One region of the Streptomyces sp. NPDC021224 genome, then DNA from elsewhere that is predicted to be linked to it. Evidence: predicted binding sites of a transcription regulator. Region 1 holds the regulator's gene; the other holds the start of a gene.

Region 1 (5,211 bases):
AAGGTGCTCGGTGACGACCCGCGGCAGGTCGAGACCGTGTTCGTGGGCGGCGGCACGCCCACCCTGCTCCCGGCCGCGGACCTCGTCCGCATGCTGGGCGCGATCCGTGACGAGTTCGGGCTCGCGCCGGACGCGGAGGTGACGACGGAGGCGAACCCGGAGTCCGTCGACCCGGCGTATCTCGCGCAGCTGCGCGCCGGCGGCTTCACCCGGATGTCCTTCGGCATGCAGTCCGCCCGCCCGCACGTGCTGAAGGTGCTGGACCGCACGCACACCCCGGGCCGCCCGGAGGCCTGCGTCGCCGAGGCGCGGGCCGCGGGCTTCGCGCACGTCAACCTGGACCTGATCTACGGCACGCCGGGGGAGTCCGACGACGACTGGCGCGCGTCCCTGGACGCGGCGATCGGCGCGGGCCCCGACCACGTCTCCGCGTACGCCCTGATCGTCGAGGACGGTACGCGGCTGGCCTCGCGCATCCGCCGCGGCGAGGTGCCGATGACGGACGACGACGAGCACGCGGACCGCTACCTGATCGCCGAGGAGCGGCTCGCCGCGGCGGGCTACTCCTGGTACGAGGTCTCCAACTGGGCGACCGAGGACGCGGCCCGGTGCCGCCACAACGAGCTGTACTGGACCGGCGCGGACTGGTGGGGCGCGGGCCCCGGCGCGCACAGCCACGTCGGCGGTGTGCGCTGGTGGAACGTGAAGCACCCCGGCGCGTACGCCCAGGCCCTCGCCGAAGCCCGTACGCCCGGCGCGGGCCGCGAGATCCTGAGCGCCGAGGACCGCCGCGTCGAGCGCGTCCTCCTGGAACTGCGGCTGGCGGCGGGCTGCCCGCTGGACGTCCTGACCGAGGCGGGCGCCGCCGCGGCCGCCCGCGCGGTAAGGGACGGCCTCCTGGCGCCCGCCCCTTACGCCGCCGGCCGCGCGGTCCTGACGCTCAAGGGCCGCCTGCTGGCCGACGCGGTGGTCCGCGACCTGACGGACTAGCCCGGCGGGACTTACGGGACGGTCACGAAGTCGATCAGCCGCTCCACCGCGCCCAGCAGCTCGGGCCGCAGGTCCTTGTACGAGTGCACGCCCTCCAGGATGCGGGCCCACGCCTCGCCCGTGCTCATGCGCCAGCCGAGCGCGTCGCAGACCCCGGTCTTCCAGTCCTGGCCGCGCGGCACGCGCGGCCACGCGGGGATGCCCACCGAGGAGGGCTTGACGGCTTCCCAGACGTCGACGAAGGGGTGGCCCACCACCAGCACGTCCGCCCCGGACACCTGCGCGGCGATGCGGGACTCCTTCGAGCCGGGCACGAGGTGGTCGACGAGGACGCCGAGCCGCGCGTCCGGCGCGGGGCCGAAGGCGGCGACCACGGACGGCAGGTCGTCGACGCCCTCCAGGAACTCCACCGCGACGCCCTCGACCCGCAGGTCGTGGCCCCACACCCGTTCCACCAGCTCGGCGTCGTGCTTGCCCTCGACGTAGATCCGCCCGGCGCGCGCCACCCGGGCCTTCGCGTCCGGCACCGCGATGGAGCCGGACGCGGACAGCAGCGGTCCGCGCGGCTTCGGCGCGCCCTGCGGGCGTACCAGCGTCACGGTGCGGCCGTCGATGAGGAAGCCGCGCGGCACCATCGGGAAGACCCGGTGCTTGCCGAAGCGGTCCTCCAGCGTGACGGTCAGGCCCTCCGCGGTCTTCTCGCAGCGCACCACCGCCCCGCAGAAGCCCGTCGTGGCCTCCTCGACCACGAGGTCGGCGTCGGCCGGGACCTCGGGCACGGGGGCCGGCTTCTTCCAGGGCGGGGTGAGATCGCCGTCGTACGTCCTGCTGCGCATGCGGGCGATCGTAACGAGCCCGGGTCAGCTCCCGGCGGCGAACCGCTCGGCGAGCGCGTCCCGCTGGGCGCGGACGAAGCGCGCGTCGACCACGGCGCCGTGGCCGGGCACGTAGCGGCCGGTCTCGCCGCCGAGGGCGAGCAGCGCGTCCAGGGTGTCCGGCCAGCGGTCCGGGACGGCGTCGTCGTCCGCCTGGGGCTCGCCGGACTCCTCGACGAGATCGCCGCAGAAGACCACCGTGGGATCGCTCACGGTGCCGCCCGGGACCACCACGACCAGGTCGTGCGCGGTGTGCCCGGCGCCGGGGTGGACCAGCCGCACGACGCGTTCGCCCAGGTCGATGACGGTCTCGCCGGCGACGGGCCGGGTCGGCAGGGCGAGCGCGGCCGCCGCCTCCGCGGCCTCGGCCGGATCGGTGCCGTACGCGACGGCGCAGGCGCGCAGCGCGTCCCGTTCCGCCCGCAGCCGGGCGCCGAGCGCGCGGTGCGCGTAGATCTCGGCGCCGGGGAAGGCGGCGGTGCCCAGGACGTGGTCGAAGTGGCCGTGCGTGAGGGCGATGTGCGTCACATCGCGCCCGGTGAGCGCGGCGACCTGCGCGCGCAGCTCGGCGCCCTCGCGCAGCGTCGAGCCGGTGTCCACCAGCAGCACCGCGTCGGCGCCCACGACCAGGCCGATCGTGACGTCGAGATGCGGCAGCCGGCGCCGGGCGACCCCGGGGGCGAGCTGCTCCCACGACGTACCACCCGTACCGCCCGAACCGCCCGTACCCGGACCCTCCGTACCGTCCACAGATTCCACGGGGGTGACCGTATCGCCGCCGCGGGGCCGTCCGCCGCCGCCTCCCCGGACCCGGTGCGCCGCGCACCCTTGCCGAGCCCTTGCTGCCTCGCCGTACACTGGCTCCGGGGAAGCTGGCACTCGAAACGGCGGAGTGCCAGGGCCCGCCAGGGTGACGGACACGGCACGAGAACGAGCGGCTGGAGGTGCGCGATGCTGAGCGAACGCAGACTCGAGGTCCTGCGCGCCATCGTCCAGGACTACGTCGGCACCGAGGAGCCGGTCGGTTCCAAGGCGCTCACGGAGCGCCACAACCTCGGCGTCTCGCCCGCCACCGTGCGCAACGACATGGCGGTGCTGGAGGACGAGGGCTACATCGCCCAGCCGCACACCAGCGCAGGCCGCATCCCCACCGACAAGGGCTACCGGCTCTTCGTCGACAAGATGGCCGGCGTCAAGCCGCTGTCGTCCGCCGAGCGCCGCGCGATCCAGAACTTCCTGGAGGGCGCGGTCGACCTCGACGACGTCGTGGCCCGCACCGTACGGCTGCTGGCACAGCTCACCCGGCAGGTCGCCGTCGTGCAGTACCCGTCGCTGACCCGCTCCGCGGTCCGGCACGTCGAACTGCTCGCGCTCGCGCCCGCCCGGCTCATGCTCGTGCTCATCACCGACACCGGCCGGGTCGAGCAGCGCCTCGTCGACTGCGCGGCCCCGGTCACCGAGACCGTGCTCGCGGATCTGCGGGCGCGGCTCAACAGCCGGGTCGTCGGCCGCCGTTTCGCCGACGTCCCCCCGCTGGTGGCGGACCTGCCGGAGAGCTTCGAGGCCGACGACCGGCCCGCCGTCGCCGGAGTCCTGTCCACCCTGCTGGAAACGCTCGTCGAGCGTCCAGAAGAGCGCATCATGCTGGGCGGCGCGGCGAACCTCACCCGGTTCAACCACGACTTCCCGCTCACGATCAGACCCGTGCTCGAAGCACTGGAAGAGCAGATGGTGCTGCTGAAACTGCTCGGCGAGGCCACCGACTCCGCGATGACCGTGCGGATCGGGCATGAGAATTTTCACGAGGGCCTCAATTCCACCTCGGTCGTGGCCGTCGGCTACGGTTCCGGCGACGAGGCAGTCGCCAAACTCGGCGTGGTCGGACCGACCCGCATGGACTACCCCGGAACGATGGGAGCGGTACGCGCAGTGGCACGTTACGTCGGACAGATCCTGGCGGAGTCGTAAGTGGCCACGGACTACTACGCCGTCCTGGGCGTACGCCGCGACGCAGGTCCCGATGAGATCAAGAAGGCATTCCGCCGACTTGCCCGGGAATTGCACCCTGACGTCAATCCGGACCCGAAGACGCAGGAGCGGTTCAAGGAGATCAACGCCGCCTACGAGGTGCTCTCCGACCCGCAGAAGAAGCAGGTCTACGACCTCGGGGGCGACCCGCTGTCCGCCACCGGCGGCGGCGCGGGCGGCGGCTTCGGCGGCGGATTCGGCAACTTCAGCGACATCATGGACGCGTTCTTCGGCCAGTCGTCGCAGCGCGGTCCGCGCTCGCGCGTCCGGCGCGGGCAGGACGCCATGATCCGGCTGGAGATCGACCTCGAAGAGGCCGCCTTCGGCACCACCAAGGACATCCAGGTCGACACCGCGGTCACCTGCGGCACCTGCAACGGCGAGGGCGCCGCGCCCGGCACCGCCGCGCAGACCTGCGACATGTGCCGCGGCCGCGGCGAGGTCTCCCAGGTCACCCGGTCCTTCCTCGGCCAGGTCATGACCTCCCGGCCCTGCCCGCAGTGCCAGGGCTTCGGCACCGTCGTGCCCACCCCCTGCCCCGAGTGCGCGGGCGACGGCCGGGTCCGCTCCCGCCGCACCCTCACCGTCAAGATCCCCGCGGGCGTCGACAACGGCACCCGCATCCAGCTCGCGGGCGAGGGCGAGGTCGGCCCCGGCGGCGGCCCCGCCGGCGACCTCTACGTCGAGATCCGCGAGACCCCGCACCCCGTCTTCCAGCGCCGCGGCGACGACCTGCACTGCACGGTCACCATCCCGATGACCGCGGCGGCGCTCGGCACGAAGTGCCCGCTGGAGACGCTGGACGGCCTGGAGGAGATCGACATCCGGCCCGGCACGCAGTCCGGCCAGTCGATCCCGCTCCACCAGCGCGGCATCACCCACCTGCGCGGCGGCGGCCGCGGCGACCTCGTCGTCCACGTCGAGGTCCTGACCCCGAGCAAGCTCGACGCGGAGCAGGAGGAGCTTTTGCGCCGCCTGGCGAAGGCGCGCGGGGAGGAACGCCCCACCGGGCAGTTCGCCCCCGGCCAGCAGGGGCTCTTCTCGCGCCTGAAGGACGCTTTCAACGGCCGCTGAGCGCGCGCCGCTCTCCCTCCACCCTGCGTGGGCCGGCAAGCGATCCCGCCGGGCGCGGAGGGCGGTGCCTTTGCCGCGCGGGCCGCATTTTTCGCCGGGCGCGGAGGGCGGTGCCTTTGCCGCGCCGGGCACGCGTTTTTCAGGGGCGCGGGGAACTGCGCGCTCAGCCCACCACCGGCCGGTGGTCCGGATCGGACCGAAGAGACCCTCTGGGTCGGTGACGACCCGCGCCCCGGTGGGGGCT
Region 2 (5,211 bases), on a different contig from region 1:
CCTCAAGCGCCTCAAGGCCCTCCTGCGCGAACGCGAGGTCGGCATCCTGACGGTGAAGAAGCGCGGCTCTGCCGTCGACCCCGAAGACCTCCGCCGCCGCGTCCGCCCCCAGGGCCCGAACTCCGCGACGGTCTTCCTGACCCGCGTGGCGGGGGCCCCCACGATGCTCCTGGGGCACCCGGCCGCCGGGTGACGGGCTACCGCCGAGCGGGGCTCCGGCTCGGGATGTCACTCCCTGGAATCGAACAAATCCGCTATGTGTCCGCCTTCTGCTACCGTGGGCGGGCACAACAAAAACGGCCCCTTGCGGGGCCGTCAACCCGAGATGCTCGCGCCCTCGGGGGGGTATGGCTGCCACACTATCACGTTCCTCCTCGGCGAGACATGTCACGTCACGCGAGGGAGCGCGCATGGGGAGGACGGCCGTCCTCGTCGACGGTTTCAACCTGTACCACGGCATGAAGAAGCAGCGCGGACGGCGCTATCTGTGGCTGGACCACGTGGCCCTGGCCGGAAAGCTGCGGCCCCGGGACGAGATCGTCGATGTCCGCTACTTCACCGCCGCCGTCCTCGACGACGCCGGCGCCGCTCAGCGGCAGCAGACGTATCTGGACGCTCTGACGACGCAGAACCCGGCTGTCCTGACGGTGGTTCACGGTCGCTACCAGCGCAAGCGCAGGCAGTGCCGCGGTTGCGGGGCGGCCTGGACCACTTACGAGGAGAAGGAGACCGACGTCAACATAGCCGTCGCGCTGACGGAGATCGCGGCGTCGTCGAGCATCGACACCGTGCTGGTCGTCAGCGCGGACAGCGACCTCTGCCCGGCGGTCCGAGCCGCTCGCCGGGTGAACCCGGGCATGACCGTCGTCCCCGCGTTTCCGCCGCACCGGCGTTCGGGAGAGCTGGCGGCGCTGCTTCCCTCCGCCTTCACCATCGGCGAGACGAAGCTGCGGCAGTCCCAACTGCCTCCCGTCGTCATCAGTCCCGTGACAGGGACCAAGTACGTACGCCCCACGTACTGGCAGTAGCCGCCGGTGCCCTGCGGCTCCTCCGCCCCAGCCGGTGCCCACCCCGGAAACGGCGAACGCCCGCCACCCCCCGGGAGGGGGTGGCGGGCGTCGTGGCCCGGTGAGGGGTCAGTGGGAGTGGCCGTGGCTGTGGCCGGCGGCCGCCTCGGGCTCCTCTTCCTTCTTCTCGACGACCAGGGTCTCGGTCGTGAGCAGGAGGGAGGCGATCGACGCGGCGTTCTCCAGGGCGGAGCGGGTGACCTTGACCGGGTCGATGACGCCGGCCTTGACCAGGTCGCCGTACTCGCCGGTGGCGGCGTTGAAGCCGTGGCCCTTGTCGAGCTCGGCGACCTTGGAGGTGATGACGTAGCCCTCCAGGCCGGCGTTCTCGGCGATCCAGCGCAGCGGCTCGACGGCGGCGCGGCGGACGACGGAGACGCCGGTGGCCTCGTCGCCGTCCTTGCCCAGGTTCTCTTCGAGGACCTTGACGGCGTGGACGAGCGCGGAGCCACCGCCGGAGACGATGCCCTCCTCGACGGCCGCGCGGGTCGCGGAGATCGCGTCCTCCAGGCGGTGCTTCTTCTCCTTCAGCTCGACCTCGGTGGCCGCGCCGACGCGGATGACGCACACGCCGCCCGCGAGCTTCGCGAGGCGCTCCTGGAGCTTCTCGCGGTCCCAGTCGGAGTCGGTGGTGGCGATCTCCGCCTTGATCTGGGAGACGCGGCCCTCGATCTCGGACTTGTCGCCGGCACCGTCGACGATGGTGGTCTCGTCCTTGGTGATGGTGGCGCGGCGGGCGGAGCCGAGCAGGTCCAGGCCGGCCTGGTCGAGCTTGAGGCCGACCTCCTCGGCGATGACGGTCGCACCGGTGAGGGTGGCGATGTCGCCGAGCATGGCCTTGCGGCGGTCACCGAAGCCGGGCGCCTTGACCGCGACGGCGTTGAACGTGCCGCGGATCTTGTTGACGACCAGGGTGGACAGGGCCTCGCCCTCGACGTCCTCGGCGATGATCAGCAGCGGCTTGGAGCCACCGGCCTGGATGACCTTCTCCAGCAGCGGCAGCAGGTCCTGGATCGAGGAGATCTTGCCCTGGTGGATGAGGATGTACGGGTCGTCGAGGACGGCCTCCATCCGCTCCTGGTCGGTGACGAAGTACGGCGAGAGGTAGCCCTTGTCGAAGGCCATGCCCTCGGTGAACTCCAGGTCCAGCCCGAAGGTGTTGGACTCCTCGACGGTGATGACACCGTCCTTGCCGACCTTGTCCATCGCCTCGGCGATCAGCTCGCCGACCTGCTTGTCCTGCGCGGACAGCGCGGCGACGGCGGCGATGTCGTCCTTGCCCTCGATCGCACGCGCGGTGGCCAGCAGCTCGTCGGAGACGGCCTTGACCGCGGCGTCGATGCCCTTCTTGAGGGCGGCCGGGGAGGCACCGGCGGCGACGTTGCGCAGGCCCTCGCGGACCAGCGCCTGGGCCAGCACGGTCGCGGTGGTGGTGCCGTCACCCGCGATGTCGTTGGTCTTGGTCGCCACCTCCTTGACGAGCTGGGCGCCCAGGTTCTCGTACGGGTCCTCCAGCTCGACCTCGCGGGCGATCGTCACACCGTCGTTGGTGATGGTCGGCGCGCCGAACTTCTTGTCGATGACGACATTGCGGCCCTTGGGGCCGATGGTCACCTTCACGGTGTCGGCGAGCTTGTTGACGCCGCGCTCCAGGGCGCGACGGGCGTCCTCGTCGAACTTCAGAATCTTGGCCATGCCTGCGAACTACCTCGTCTACTCGTCTAACACGTCGTCACGGACGAAAAGGACGGCGGAACAACCCCGCCCCGGGGACCCGGCCTCAAGGACACGGACACCCGGGGCGGGATCAAGGGCTTGTGCAGCCGGGACTTACTTCTCGACGATCGCGAGAACGTCGCGGGCCGAGAGGACGAGGTACTCCTCGCCGTTGTACTTCACCTCGGTGCCGCCGTACTTGCTGTACAGCACGACGTCGCCGACGGCGACGTCGAGGGGCAGCCGCTGGCCGTCCTCGAAGCGGCCCGGACCCACGGCCAGGACGACGCCCTCCTGGGGCTTCTCCTTGGCGGTGTCCGGGATGACCAGGCCGGAGGCCGTGGTCTGCTCGGCGTCGAGCGGCTGGACCACGATGCGGTCCTCAAGCGGCTTGATGGCAACCTTGGTGCTGGCGGTCGTCACGATCCGACCTCCCCCTTCAAAGGGCTCACGGGAGTGTCTGTCAGGGTCGGCGACCTGGTAGGCCCGTCGTCGCGGGTGCCGGACCTGCCTCGTCGCTGAGTTCTGGCACTCAGGCTCGCTGAGTGCCAGAAGTGAGCGTAGGCCGCTCTTAGCACTCGGTCAAGCGGAGTGCCAGCCGTGTGCGTGGCGGAGGAACGTACGACCGAGGATCGTTCAGCCGCGCTTGGGGTCGTAGCGGCGGCCCGCCGTCGTGGAGGCGGCGGCGAACAGCCGCGACGGGACGTGCCGGGCCAGCGCGACCGCGGCCTTGTAGCGGACGTCCGGGACGCTCACGACGCGGCCGCGGGCCAGGTCGCGCAGCGCGGCGGAGACCACCGCGTCCGCGTCGAGCCAGGCGAACCGCGGCAGCCGGCTCGCGTCCATGCCGGCCCGCTGGTGGAATTCGGTGCGGACGAAGCCCGGACACAGCGCGAGGAAGCGGATGCCGGAGCCGCGCAGGTCGAGGGCGGCGCCCTCGGTGAAGCGGACGACCCACGCCTTGCTCGCCGCGTACGTGCCGCGCGGCATGAACGCGGCGACCGACGACACGTTGATCACGAAGCCGCGCCCGCGCTCGCGCATGCCCTCGGTGGCGGCCGCGGTGAGCCGCAGCACCGCCTCGCAGTGCAGTGTGAGCATGCGCAGCTCGTCGCCGATCGGGGCGTCGGGGAAGCGCCCGCTCTGGCCGAAGCCCGCGTTGTTGACCAGGACGTCCACCGGCGGCAGGACGGGGCTGCGCAGCCGCTCCTCGACCGCAGCGATGCCGGCGTCCCCGGCGAGGTCGGCCTGCAGGATCTCGACGTCGACGCCGTAGCGCCCGCGCAGCTCCTCGGCGCGCTCGCCGAGCCGTACCGCGTCGCGCGCGACGAGCACCAGGCCGTGCCCGTCGGCGGCGAGCCGGCGGGCGAAGGCCGCGCCGATGCCGGCCGTCGCGCCCGTGATGAGGGAAGTCGTCATGCGGGCAGCGTACGGGGCCGCCCCCGCCCTCAGCCCAGGCGTTTGCGGACCGCCGCCAGATCCTCCGGCGGGAGCGCGTCGGCGTCCAGCAGGCGGGGCAGCAGCCCGGGTTCGGTGGTGAGGGCGCGGAAGGCGAGGCTCACCGTCACGGCGTGGTGGGCCGGGCGGTGGACGACCTCCAGCGCGTCGCCCGAGGCCAGCTCGCCCGGCTCGACGACCCGCAGGTACGGGCCGGGCCGCGCGTCCTGCGTGAAGCGCTTCATCCAGCCCTGCTCCCCGAGCCACCCGGCGAACGTCACGCACGGGATGCGCGGGCAGGACACCTCAAGCAGCGGCCCGCCGGGACCGCCGATGCGCCACCGCTCGCCGATCAGCGCCTCGTTGACGTCGTAGCCGGTGGTCGTCAGGTTCTCCCCGAAGGAACCGCTGGGCAGGGCGCGGCCGAACACCGCCGCCCAGCGGTCGAGGTCCTCGCGTGCGAAGCAGTAGACGGCCTGGTGGGTGCCGCCGTGGTGCTTGACGTCGTACACCCGGTCCCCGGCCAGACCGACCGCGCCCGTGCCCTTGGGGCCCGGCGCGGTGACCGCGACCGGCCCGGTGACGGGCTGCTTGTCGATGCCGGTCGCCTCCAGCCCCTTCCAGGGGTTCGGCTGCGGCCGCCCGACGTTGACGCTCAGTACGTGCACGGGGTGTGCCTCCTCCGCCCGAGCGCGGGCGCGGTCGCGGGTGTGTGGGTACGGGTGCGGTGGGTGCCTACGCGGGCGCGGTGATCAGGTACGGGGTCGTCACGCTGAGCGCCGCGAAGCCGAGGCGCTGGAGGATCGGGCGGCTCTGGTCGGACGCGTCGACCTGGAGGTAGCCGTAGCCCGCGGCCTGCGCGAGCCGGGCGCGGTGGGCGACCAGTGCGCGGTAGATGCCCTTGCCGCGCCAGCGTTCGACGGTGCCGCCGCCCCACAGCCCGGCGAAGTCCGTGCCGGGGCAGAACTCCATCCGGGCCGCGCACACCGGC

The links. Region 1 encodes HrcA, which represses chaperone genes, less so after heat shock. Its sites were predicted from a motif close to TTNGCACTCNGNNNNNCNGAGTGCNAA; they were not measured.
Region 2: the regulator HrcA is predicted to act here: its motif matches at 3,355-3,381, upstream of groES (co-chaperone GroES).

Annotation. Positions count from the first base shown of each region.
Region 1 covers NZ_JBIRPW010000005.1:417,651-422,861, forward strand. The annotation lists gene hemW (radical SAM family heme chaperone HemW) at 1-990, shown strand, start outside; gene ACH4PY_RS16025 (DUF3097 domain-containing protein) at 1,002-1,826, opposite strand; gene ACH4PY_RS16030 (MBL fold metallo-hydrolase) at 1,851-2,615, opposite strand; gene hrcA (heat-inducible transcriptional repressor HrcA) at 2,817-3,833, shown strand; gene dnaJ (molecular chaperone DnaJ) at 3,834-4,967, shown strand.
Region 2 covers NZ_JBIRPW010000008.1:220,046-225,256, reverse strand. The annotation lists gene ACH4PY_RS21910 (SAM-dependent methyltransferase) at 1-193, shown strand, start outside; gene ACH4PY_RS21905 (NYN domain-containing protein) at 411-1,028, shown strand; gene groL (chaperonin GroEL) at 1,137-2,762, opposite strand; gene groES (co-chaperone GroES) at 2,898-3,206, opposite strand; gene ACH4PY_RS21890 (SDR family NAD(P)-dependent oxidoreductase) at 3,420-4,202, opposite strand; gene ACH4PY_RS21885 (MOSC domain-containing protein) at 4,232-4,888, opposite strand; gene ACH4PY_RS21880 (GNAT family N-acetyltransferase) at 4,956-5,211, opposite strand, start outside.